Regions from separate parts of the Rhodovulum sp. MB263 genome, predicted to be linked through region 2. Evidence: riboswitches for the same ligand, from Rfam matches in the RefSeq annotation. Region 2 holds a riboswitch; the other holds the start of a gene.
The links. Region 2 has a riboswitch for thiamine pyrophosphate ahead of B5V46_RS10435 (NUDIX hydrolase). Riboswitches for the same ligand answer to the same signal wherever they lie in the genome.

Region 1 (5,530 bases), 1.5 Mb from region 2:
GGCCAGCGGTGCCGCGGGCGGCCCCATCCGGTCCTCCTCGCCCATCAGCGTCGGCGCGATGGCAAGGCCGAAGCCCACCGTCTTGCCCGAGCCGGTCTGGGCCGAGACCAGGAGATCGGCCCCGGCAAGCTCGGGGGCGGTGACGGCCTTCTGCACGTCGGTCAGCGTGTCGAACCCGCGTTCGGCGAGGGCTTCGGAAAGAGACGGGATCATGTGGGGACCATCCGTGGGGCAGGCGCACCGGCATGGCGGGCCAAAGATTGCATCGCTAGGGTATCGCGCCCGGCATGTCTAGGCAATTGATCCTGCAGGCCTATGGGAACGGGGCTTTGCAAACGGGCCTCTGACGGGTCTTTGAGGGCGGGCATATGTAGGCGGGCCGCGAGGCGCTGCGCTTTCCCGTCGCGGCATTGCAGGCCATATCCTGCCCCGCTGCGCGGATCTGGATCTGGCTTTCGGACGGGCCTGTGGCTATAGCCGAGACATGACAGATACCCTGCCCCCCTGCCCCGAATGCGCCTCGAGCTTCACCTATCAGCTCGATGCGCTGCTGAGCTGTCCGGAATGCGGCCATGAATGGGCGCCGGATGCAAATGAACCCTCCGCGGAGGCCGGGTCCGGCATCCGCGATAGCGTCGGCAACCTGCTGCAGGATGGCGATACCGTGACCGTGATCAAGAGCCTCAAGGTCAAGGGCGCCTCGGCGCCGCTCAAGGTCGGCACCAAGGTGCGTGGCATCCGTCTGGTCGCGGGCGATCACGATATCGACTGCACCATCCCGGGCTTCGGCAAGATGGGCCTCAAATCGCAATTCGTGAAGAAGGTGCAGGACTAGCGTCGCCTCCGTCAGCGCGGCGCCTTGCGGGACGGACGTCCAGCCGCAACCGTCCCGGACAGGCGGGCGAAGGACCGGACCGCGCCAGTCGCAGGGCCCCGCCATCCTGCCTGCGCGGCAAACTGCCACTGACATTTGCCATTGAATCCTCCCATATGCGGTCAGAAACTGCAGCAATCAGCCAGTGAGGTGCCCCATGCCGTCTCTACGGAAGCTTCTCGGCCAGGGAGGCCGTATCGCGCTCCTGTTGCTGGTGCTTTATCTTCTTGCGCTGCTCGGGGTCCTGATCGGCCCCTGGTTCAGCATCCTGGCGCTGGTTCTGGTGGCCGTCGCGGCGGCCTGCATCCTTTATATGCGCTATCCCGAGAAGATGAAGCGCTGGCTACCCGCCCTGCCACGCCGCGGCCGCCCTGCCGAACAGCCCACCCCCGGCCCGCAGCCCGGCATGGCGGCTGCGGCCTCGACCGGGGCCGAGATTTCGGACAAGCCGATCCAGCTTCCGGCGCTGCGCGAGCCCGACCCCGCCGATGAACAGACGGAAGGCGCCTCGAAACTCTCGATGCTGGAGACGCTGGGCTGGAAAAGCCCTGCCGCGATGGCGCGCGATTTCGCCCTGCTCGGGCTGGCGGGCCTCGTGATGGTGGCCGTCGGCCGCCTCCTGCCCGAATGGCCGCTGCTGTCCTGGATCGGCGGCGTGCTCGAGATCGTCGGCTTGCTCTGCGTGCTGTTCAGCTCGGGCGTGCTGTATTCCTTCGGACGCGAGTTCTTCTGGCGCGGCCGCGGCTAGGCCGGGCCCTGCGACGCGAGAGAACAGAAAACGGGCGGCCCCGGAGGGCGCCCGTTGCAAAGGAAACCGCCACCCGAGGCCGCGATCAGGTCAGCCGATCCGGCCCCGGCTTTCGCCGATCTGGCCGCGATGCAGCAGCAGATGATCGAGCAGGACGCAGGCCATCATCGCCTCGCCCACCGGCACCGCCCGAATGCCGACACAGGGGTCGTGGCGCCCCTTGGTCACCACCTCGGTCGACTCGCCCGCGACAGTGACGCTCCGCCGGGGTGTCAGGATCGACGAGGTCGGCTTGACCGCGAAACGGACCACCACGTCCTGCCCGGTCGAGATGCCCCCGAGAACGCCGCCGGCATGGTTCGAGGCATAGACCGGCCCGTCAGGGCCCATGGTGATCTCGTCGGCATTCTCGACCCCGCTCAGCGCGGCCACCGCCATGCCATCGCCGATCTCGACGCCCTTCACCGCATTGATGCTCATCATCGCGGCCGCCAGATCGGTGTCGAGCTTGCCATAGATCGGTGCGCCGAGCCCCGCGGGCACGCCCGAGGCCACGACCTCGACCACCGCGCCGACCGAATTGCCGGCCTTGCGCAGCGCGTCGATATAGCCTTCCCATTCCGAGGCCGCCAGCCTGTCGGGCGCCCAGAACGGATTGCGCTCGATCTCGTCGGTGTCGAAGCGGGCGCGGTCGATGGCATGGGGACCGATCTGCACCATGTAGCCGGTGATCTTCAGGTTCGGCACCAGCGCCGCCAGCGCGGCCCGCGCCACGCCGCCCGCCGCGACCCGGGCCGCGGTCTCGCGCGCCGAGGAGCGGCCGCCGCCGCGATAGTCGCGGATACCGTATTTCTGCCAGTAGGTGATGTCGGCATGGCCGGGCCGGAAGCTCCGGGCAATCTCGCCGTAATCCTTCGAGCGCTGGTCGGTATTGCGGATCATGAGCTGGATCGGCGTGCCGGTGCTTTGTCCCTCGAACACGCCCGACAGGATCTCGACGGCATCGGGCTCCTGGCGCTGGGTGGTAAAGCGGCTCTGGCCGGGCCGCCGCCGGTCGAGCCAGTGCTGCAGCATCGCCACATCGACCGCGATGCCGGGCGGACAGCCGTCGACCGTCGCGCCAAGCGCGGGTCCGTGGCTTTCGCCCCAGGTGGTGACGCGGAACAGATGGCCGAAGGTGTTCAGGCTCATGGGGCGATCTCCTTTGGCCCATGGGCATACCCGCCGGAGGTCCGCCTCTCAAGGGGTTTGGCTTGGTGTTTGGCTGGGGGTTTGGCTTGCGAAGCCGGGACCGGGGCGCTAGCGTTGCGCTCACCTCGGGGTGCCCACAGGGGCTGAGATGCGCAACCCGCAAACCCGTTGAACCTGACCCGGTTAGAACCGGCGGAGGGAAGGCCCCTGGACAGATTTCCACCCTTGCCCGTCCGCCCCCATCTTTGGAGGAGGACCATGCGTATCCCATTCATTGCAGCGGCTCTCGCCGCAGCCGCCCTGCCCGCATCCGCGGAAGACCGGCCCGTGCTGACGATCTACACCTATGAAAGCTTCGTGGCCGAATGGGGCCCCGGCCCGATCGTCGAGGCCGCTTTCGAGGCGACATGCGGCTGCGAGCTGAATTTCGTGGCCGCAGGCGATGGCGCGGCGCTCCTGGCCCGGCTCCGGCTCGAAGGCACGCGCAGCCGGGCCGATCTGGTGCTGGGCCTCGACACCAACCTCACCGCAGCCGCCGCCGAAACCGGGCTGTTCGCGCCCCATAGCCAGGACCCCGACCGGCTCGACCTGCCGGTCGCCTGGGACGACCCGCTGTTCCTGCCCTATGACTGGAGCTATTTCGCCTTCGTCTATGACAGGACCCGGCTGGCCGAGCCGCCGACGAGCTTCGAGGCGCTGATCGCCGCGCCAGGGGATCTGAAGATCGTGATCCAGGACCCGCGCAGCTCGACCCCGGGGCTGGGGCTCCTGTTCTGGATCAAGGCCGCCTATGGCGACCGCGCACCCGGGATCTGGGAAGGGCTTGCGCCGCATATCCTGACCGTCACCAAGGGCTGGACAGAATCCTATGGCCTGTTCATCGACGGCGAGGCCGACATGGCGCTGTCCTACACCACCTCGCCCGCCTATCACCTGATCGCCGAAGATGACGATACCAAGGCCGCCGCGCGCTTCGACGAGGGCCATTACCTGCAGATCGAGGTGGCCGGCATCCTGGCCTCGTCCGACCAACCCGAGCTGGCGCGGCAATTCCTCGACTTCATGCTGAGCGAGCCGTTCCAGGCAGCGATCCCCACCACCAACTGGATGTATCCCGCAGCCACGCCTGAAGCCGGGCTGCCGGCGGGCTTCGAGACCCTGATCCAGCCCGATACCGCGCTGCTCTTCCCCCCGGACGAGGCCGCGCGGATCCGGAACGAGGCCCTCGCCGAATGGCGCGACGCGCTCAGCCGCTAGGCACTGCAACCGGGATCGGGATCGGCACCGCCGCACTGGCGCTGACGCTCGCGCTCGGCACCATCCTGGCCGTGGCCTGGCGCGCCGAGCCGGGCGGGGCCGGGCTTGGCGCCGCCGATCTGGCGGCGGTGCGCTTCACGCTTCTCCAGGCGCTCGCCTCGGCCGCGCTCAGCAGTCTGCTGGCGGTACCGGTGGCCCGGGCGCTGGCCCGGCGCCGCTTTCCGGGCCGGGGCGTGCTGATCACCCTTCTGGGCGCGCCCTTCATCCTGCCGGTCATCGTCGCGGTGATGGGACTTCTGGCCGTCTTCGGCCGCAGCGGCCTTCTGTCGACCGCGCTCGCGCCGCTCGGACTGGGCCCCGTCGACATCTACGGACCCGGGGGCGTCGTGCTGGCTCATGTCTTCTTCAACCTGCCGCTTGCCACGCGGCTGGTCCTGCAGGGCTGGCTCGCGATCCCGGCCGAACGGTTCCGGCTGGCGGCCGCCCTCGGCTTCGGCCCCGCCGACCGCTTTCGTCATCTCGAGCGTCCGATGCTGCGCGAAGTCCTGCCCGGCACATTCCTCGTCGTCTTCCTGATCTGCCTGACCAGCTTCGCGGTCGCCCTGACGCTGGGCGGCGGCCCCCGCGCAACCACGGTCGAGCTGGCGATCTATCAGGCCTTCCGCTTCGAATTCGACCTGGGCCGTGCCGCCTGGCTGGCGCTGATCCAGGTCGGGATCTCGGTCGCGGCCGCACTTGTTGCCTTCGCCATCGCGGTGCCGGGCGCCTTCGGCCCGGGGCTCGACAGACCCGTGCCGCAGATCGGGCCGGACGGACGCTGGCTGCGGCTGCAGGACATGGCCTGCCTCGCGCTGGCCGCGCTGTTCCTGATCCTGCCGCTTGCCATGGTGGCGCTGCGCGGCCTGCCGGGCCTGCCCGGCCTGCCCGCCTCTGTCTATGCCGCGGCACTGCGCTCGCTGGCCGTGGCGCTCGGCTCGGCCGCGCTGACACTGGCGCTGGCGCTGCCGATGGCCATCGCCATCGACCGGCTCGGCGGTCTCACCGGCCGGACGATCCAGGCGGCGGGAACGCTCACCATCGCCGCCTCGCCTCTGGTGATGGGAACCGGGCTGTTCATCCTGCTCTTCCCGCTGGCCGATCCGAGGCTTCTGGCACTGCCGGTCACCGCGACCGTCAATGCCGCGATGAGCCTGCCCTTCGCGCTGCGTGCGCTGGTGCCGGCCGTGGCCGAGGCCGAACGCGGCCATGGCCGCCTCGCCGACAGCCTCGGCATGACCGGGCGCGCGCGGCTCCGGCTGATGCTGCTGCCGCGCCTCCGTCGGCCCATCGGCTTCACGCTCGGACTGGCGGCGGCGCTGTCGATGGGCGATCTGGGGGTGATCGCGCTGTTTTCAGACCCGGGCCATGCCACCCTGCCCTTGCAGCTTTACGGGCTGATGACGGCCTACCGGATGGAGAGC
Region 2 (5,530 bases):
ACGCCCGAGACGGTGAAGAAGAATGTCGAGGACATTCTGGCCGGGCTCTATCAGGGCGATACCGACATGTCCCGCGTCACCGCGACGGTCGAGAAGCCGATGCATGGCGGCAATCTCGAGGCCCATCTGGACGGGCTTCGGGCCAGCATGCGCAAGGCGGCCGAGAACCTTGAATTCGAGGAGGCGGCGCGGCTGCGCGACGAGATCAAGCGGCTCGAGGCGGTCGATCTGGCGATTGCCGACGACCCGCTGGCGCGGCAATCGGCCGTCGAAGAGGCGGTCGAGGCCTCGGCCCGGTCCAAGGGCCGCTCGACCGCGGGGCGCCCGGGGCAGCGGGGCGGAACGCGTCGCCGCCATTCGTGAGGTCCGACATGCCGGAGCGGCAGGCTCCGGAGGGCACCTGATGATCATGTACCAGGTCGATGCCTTCGCCGACGAGGTCTTGTCCGGAAAACCCGGCGGCCGTGCTGCTCTTGCCGGACTGGTTGGACGAGGCGCTGATGCGGGTGATCGCGCGCGAGAACAATCTGGCCGAGACCGCCTTTGCGGTCGGCCGCGCCGAAGGCGGCTGGGAGCTGAGATGGTTCACGCCTACGCAGGGAGGTCGATTTCTGCGGCCATGCCACGCTTGCGGCCGCGCATGTGCTGATCGCCCATGAGGGCCAGGCGCCGCCCCCGAGCTTTCACACCCGGACCGGCGTTCTGCATGTAGGCGCGGACCCGTCCGGCTATCGCCTCGATCTGCTCCGTCTCGATCCGGAGTCGCTGGAGGCATTGTCCGCAGAGATCGCGCCACAGCTCGCCGACGGGGCGATTGCGATCTTCCGGACTTTCGAGAACATCTTCGTGGAGCTGGAGGGGGCGGACCGGGTTCGCGACTTCGTTCCCGATCTGGCGGCGATTGCCGGGCTCGGGCCGGTCGGTCTGGTGATCACCGCGCGCGAAAGGCCGGGAGGCCGCGCCGATTTCGTGTCGCGCTGTTTCGTTCCGGGGGCCGGTATTCCCGAAGATCCGGTTACCGGCTCCATTCATGCCACCCTAATGCCCTATTGGGCGGACCGGCTGGACCGCACCAGACTGACGGCCTGTCAGGCCTCGGCGCGTGGCGGATGGCTGGGTTGCGAACTGGCCGGTAGCCGCGTGATGGCAGGCGGGGCCTGCCGTCACCTTCATGAAGGCCAAGATCTCCCTTCCCGGGGCCGAGCGCTTCGGCGCGTGACCGGGGCGGGCAGGGCGGGCGTCCTACAACCGGGGGTGTTCACTTGTGGCAAGGCGCAAACACGTTCCGTTCGCCCGGCGAGGGTCGGATCGCAGGCTCCTGACGCGCACGATCACCCCGCCCGGCCTGTAGAGGTTGGTCGGGCCGGGCCCGGACCGGTCCGCGCCTCTACAGCCGAACCGCCGGAGCCGGTCGTCCGCGCCCCGTCCGCGCCTTCCCCGCCCGGCGGAACGCCTGAAGGCCGCGTCAGACGACAGGGGGCCGGTGATCGGACCAGAGCGCGTGGAAGTGATGCACCGGCCCGTGGCCATGGCCGACATCGAGGGCCTCGCTCGCTGCCAGCGCGTCGTGAAGATATGTCTTGGCCGTGCCCACGGCCTCGACCATGTCGCGGCCGGGCAAGAGCGCGGCAATCGCCGAGGACAGCGTGCAGCCGGTGCCATGGTCATTCGTCGTGACCAGGCGTGGGGCGGCGAAGCGGGTGATGCCCTCGGGGCCCGCCAGCAGGTCAGTGCTTTCGGCGCTGTCTGCGAGATGGCCGCCCTTGAGCAGCACCCATTCCGGCCCCATGGCCAACAGGTCGGGCAGGGCGGCCTGCATGGCCTCTGCCGTCCAGTCGTCTTCGCGTCCGAGCAGCACCGCCGCCTCGGGCAGGTTCGGGGTCATGATCCTTGCCAGCGGCAGGAGCCGCTCGCGCACCGCCGCGACCGCCTCGGGCGCAAGCAGCGCGTGACCGCTCTTGGCCACCATGACCGGGTCGAGCACGATATTCCCGACCGCGTGATGGCTCAGCCGGTCCGCCACGGCTTCGGCGATCGCGGCATTCGCGATCATGCCGATCTTGACCGCGTCGATGCGCACATCGTCGAGCACGGCGTCGATCTGCTCGGCCACGAAGCCCGGATCGAGCGCGACGAAGGATCTCACGCCCTGGGTGTTCTGCGCGACGACGGCGGTGATGGCAGAGCAGGAATAGGCGCCAAGTGCCGAGAAAGTCTTGATGTCTGCCTGGATGCCGGCGCCTCCGGACGGATCGGTGCCGGCGATTGTTAGGATGTTGGCGATCATGATTGCATCTCCTGCATCAACATGGCGGCCTGCGCCGCGACCTCGGCGACATCGAGGCTCAGCGCAAGCTCGGTATCGGCAAATGTGTCCAGGTCGACCCAGCGCGCCTCGAGCGCATCGTCGCCCGCGACAGGCTCGCCGGCCGTCCAGCGGCACAAGAGGGCGATCAGGATGAAATGGCTGCGCAGGGCGCCCGAGGCGTCGCGATCGAAGGCATCCAGCGCGGTGAGGACGCGCAGCGGTTCGGCACGAATGCCGGTCTCTTCGGCCAGCTCCCGCAGGGCCGCCTCCGTCACGGTCTCGCCGCGGTCGATTTTTCCGCCGGGAAAGCCCCAGCGGCCGGCATCGGGCGGATTGGCCCGGCGGACCAGAAGGACCTGCCTGGCGCGGATCACCACCGCGATGGCCGCGGGGATGGGGCGTTCGGGGATGCTGGGGAAGGGCAAGGCCGCCTCATATGCTGCGGCCGGCAAGGGCAAGAGAGCGTTCCTGTCCTGTCCCTTCGCCGGCATGATCCGGATCAGGTTCGAAGGGTCACTGCGCTGCGCCGGGCCATGGCCGTGCCTGCAGACTCTCAGCCCCATGCCGGGGCTCCCCTAGGTGTCGGCGAGACTATCAGGATAAGCGGCGAGTTCAACGCGTCTGTTGCGATGCGCGCGCCGTTCCCGGGCCTTTTCTCTCGGCGGGGCCTTCGCCGACAGAGGGCTGCGCAACTGGCCCGCTTGCTCAGGTACGGATCGCGTTCAGTGAATTATAAATATTAAATATCAGGCTAATATAGTCCAATATTAATGTTTTGGGTTAACATGATGCCGGTCGGTGTGTCCGGGCGGGATGGAACCGTTTTTGCCGGCACTGCCGACCGATGGGGCTGTCCTGTGACTGGCCGGCGAGCCTCCGTGCAATTCGTTTCGCCGCCATGCGATCAGGCGGTCCATGGCGGCGTAAGTCGAGCCTCTGGTTCCGCTCAAGACGGAAATCTCATCGGTCCTGTCGACCGTGAGGCCGCAGGCGGGCGTCGGCTCGGTATCGTCGATCAGGCTGCTGAGCGTTCTTTTCCAGCCGAGCGCGCGGCGTGCCGACGATCCTGCAGCGCGGTCTCGACGCGCTGTTGCCGGTGATCGCCCTGCCTTTTCTGGCAGGGGGCTCCATGTGCTCGTCGCGGTCATTCCCCGGTGCCACCGCCGGGATGGATGGGGGCCGATCTCCAGGACGTTGAGCCTCGCCCTCGTGCGCGTCCGGGCAGAAGGAGCGCATCCGGCGGTGCCTCCTTGGCTGGGGCGGGGTGGGGCCGGGATGTCTGATGTCGGTCCGGCCGGGGTTGGACGCGCGCGGCAGGGCCCTGCTGACGGGGCTGTTCGACAAAGATACCGTGTCTTCGCCCTGGTCACATGCGTCTCGGTGCCGGGCGTGCCGCCCGATCTCGTTGACCTTCCGGGCCTCGTCCCACATGGCTGCGGCGCGCTTTCCCGTCGCGACGACCGCCCGGTTCTGCCGGTGATGCGCGGGCGCCGCGCCGCGCCGCGCTCTGCCCCGGCGCCTTTGCAGGCCAGAGGTGTCTGAAAGGCATGGGAGGAAAGGGCGGGGGCGGTCTGCGGGTCGGCCTGCCTGTCATGACCGCCGGGGGCGGGAGCGGCGGTGTCGCGGCAAGGGGCGCGGTCAGTTCCGGCGCCGCTCGGCAATCGCCATGCCCGCCGCCCGGCCCGAGGACCAGGCCCATTGGAAATTGTAGCCGCCAAGCCAGCCGGTGACATCGACGGCCTCGCCGATCACATGCAGGCCGGGCACGGCCTTCGCTTCCATCGTGCGCGAGGACAGCGCTTCGGTCGAGATCCCACCCGCCGTGACCTCTGCCTTGGCATAGCCCTCGGTGCCGGTGGGGTGGAATGTCAGCCGGGTAAGCGGGGCTGCCGCGCGCTCCAGATCGGCGTCCGAACAGTTCGCAAGCTGTTTCTCCAGGCCGATCTGAGTGGCCAGAAGCTCGGCCAGACGGTTCGGAAGCTGCTCGCTCAGGGCGGCGCGCAGCCGGGCACGCGGCATCTGCCGCCGTGCCTCGCGCAGCATGTCGAGGGCGTTCTCGATCAGCGTCAGTTCGACCGCTGCGCCGGGGGTCCAGTAGGACGAGACCTGCAGGATCGCGGGACCCGACAGCCCGCGATGGGTGAACAGCGCGGCTTCTCGGAAGCTGGCCGACCCGACCCGCGCGATCACCGGGCAGGACAGGCCGGCAATGGCCCGGAAGGCCGCGTCGTGCGGGCCCAGCGTCAGCGGAACCAGCGCGGGGCGCGGCGGCACGACGGCAAGCCCGAAGCGCTCGGCGATCTGGTAGGCAAGGCCGGTCGCGCCCATCTTCGGGATCGAGGGGCCGCCGGTCGCGATGACGAGGTTCGCGGCGCTGGCGCCAGCCACCCGGTAGCGTCCGTCGCCATGGCCGATCTCGCCGATCTTCGTCCCGAGCCGGATATCGACCCCGCCCCGGGCGCATTCGTCGAGCAACATGGCCAGGATCTGCCGGGAGGAGCCGTCGCAGAACAGCTGTCCCAGCGTCTTTTCATGCCAGGCGATGCCATGGCGTTCGACCAAAGCGAGGAAATCCCACTGGGTATAGCGGGCGAGGGCGGATTTCGGGAAATGCGGGTTCCCGGACAGAAAGCACGCCGCCTCGGCACCGGTATTGGTGAAGTTGCAGCGGCCGCCGCCGGAAATCAGGATCTTCTTCCCGGCCTTGTCGGCATGGTCGAGTACAAGCACCCGCGCTCCGGCCTGTCCGGCCGTTGCCGCGGCCATCAGCCCGGCTGCTCCGGCGCCCAGCACGATCGCATCATAATCCATGCACGCCCTCTACGCCGACGGACATCCCGGCAAAAGGGGCCATCGCATCTGCCGAAGGTTTCGGGAGAGCTCGGAGCTTGGCGGTTCCTCACCGGGGAGCGGCCGTCTGCCAGAGCCTGCGCCTTTCGGCGGTTCTGGCGGGAAACGGGGCGCGGCCTGAGCAGGCCAGGTCGCGCCCGCGCGCGTTCAGGGTTTCTTGCGGACGGTTTTCCGGCCGGTGATCATGGGCTTGACGAGGTTCTCGCCCTTCCACTTGCTGTAGAAGAGGATGGCCGCGACATGCAGCCCGACCAGCCCCAGCACCACCCAGCCAAGCTGGACATGGAAGCTGAGCGCCGCGCGGGTGGTCTCGGAGCCCACATATTTCGCCAGCGGCCCGACATTGATGTAATCGTCGGGGTCGACGAACAG

Region 1: linked by a shared signal. The riboswitch ahead of thiB (thiamine ABC transporter substrate binding subunit) and the one ahead of B5V46_RS10435 (NUDIX hydrolase) in region 2 are both predicted to bind thiamine pyrophosphate.

Annotation. Positions count from the first base shown of each region.
Region 1 is NZ_CP020384.1:3,757,553-3,763,082, forward strand. It holds gene B5V46_RS17560 (DEAD/DEAH box helicase) at 1-213, opposite strand, end outside; gene B5V46_RS17565 (zinc ribbon domain-containing protein YjdM) at 485-835, shown strand; gene B5V46_RS17570 (hypothetical protein) at 1,032-1,622, shown strand; gene aroC (chorismate synthase) at 1,713-2,813, opposite strand; TPP riboswitch at 2,930-3,031, shown strand; gene thiB (thiamine ABC transporter substrate binding subunit) at 3,072-4,070, shown strand; gene B5V46_RS17585 (ABC transporter permease subunit) at 4,046-5,530, shown strand, end outside.
Region 2 is NZ_CP020384.1:2,238,936-2,244,465, reverse strand. It holds gene uvrB (excinuclease ABC subunit UvrB) at 1-363, shown strand, start outside; gene B5V46_RS20865 (PhzF family phenazine biosynthesis protein) at 423-659, shown strand; partial or broken gene B5V46_RS20860 (PhzF family phenazine biosynthesis protein) at 643-1,065, shown strand; gene thiD (bifunctional hydroxymethylpyrimidine kinase/phosphomethylpyrimidine kinase) at 1,466-2,287, opposite strand; gene B5V46_RS10435 (NUDIX hydrolase) at 2,284-2,766, opposite strand; TPP riboswitch at 2,767-2,895, opposite strand; gene B5V46_RS10430 (NAD(P)/FAD-dependent oxidoreductase) at 3,947-5,119, opposite strand; gene B5V46_RS10425 (cytochrome b/b6 domain-containing protein) at 5,306-5,530, opposite strand, start outside.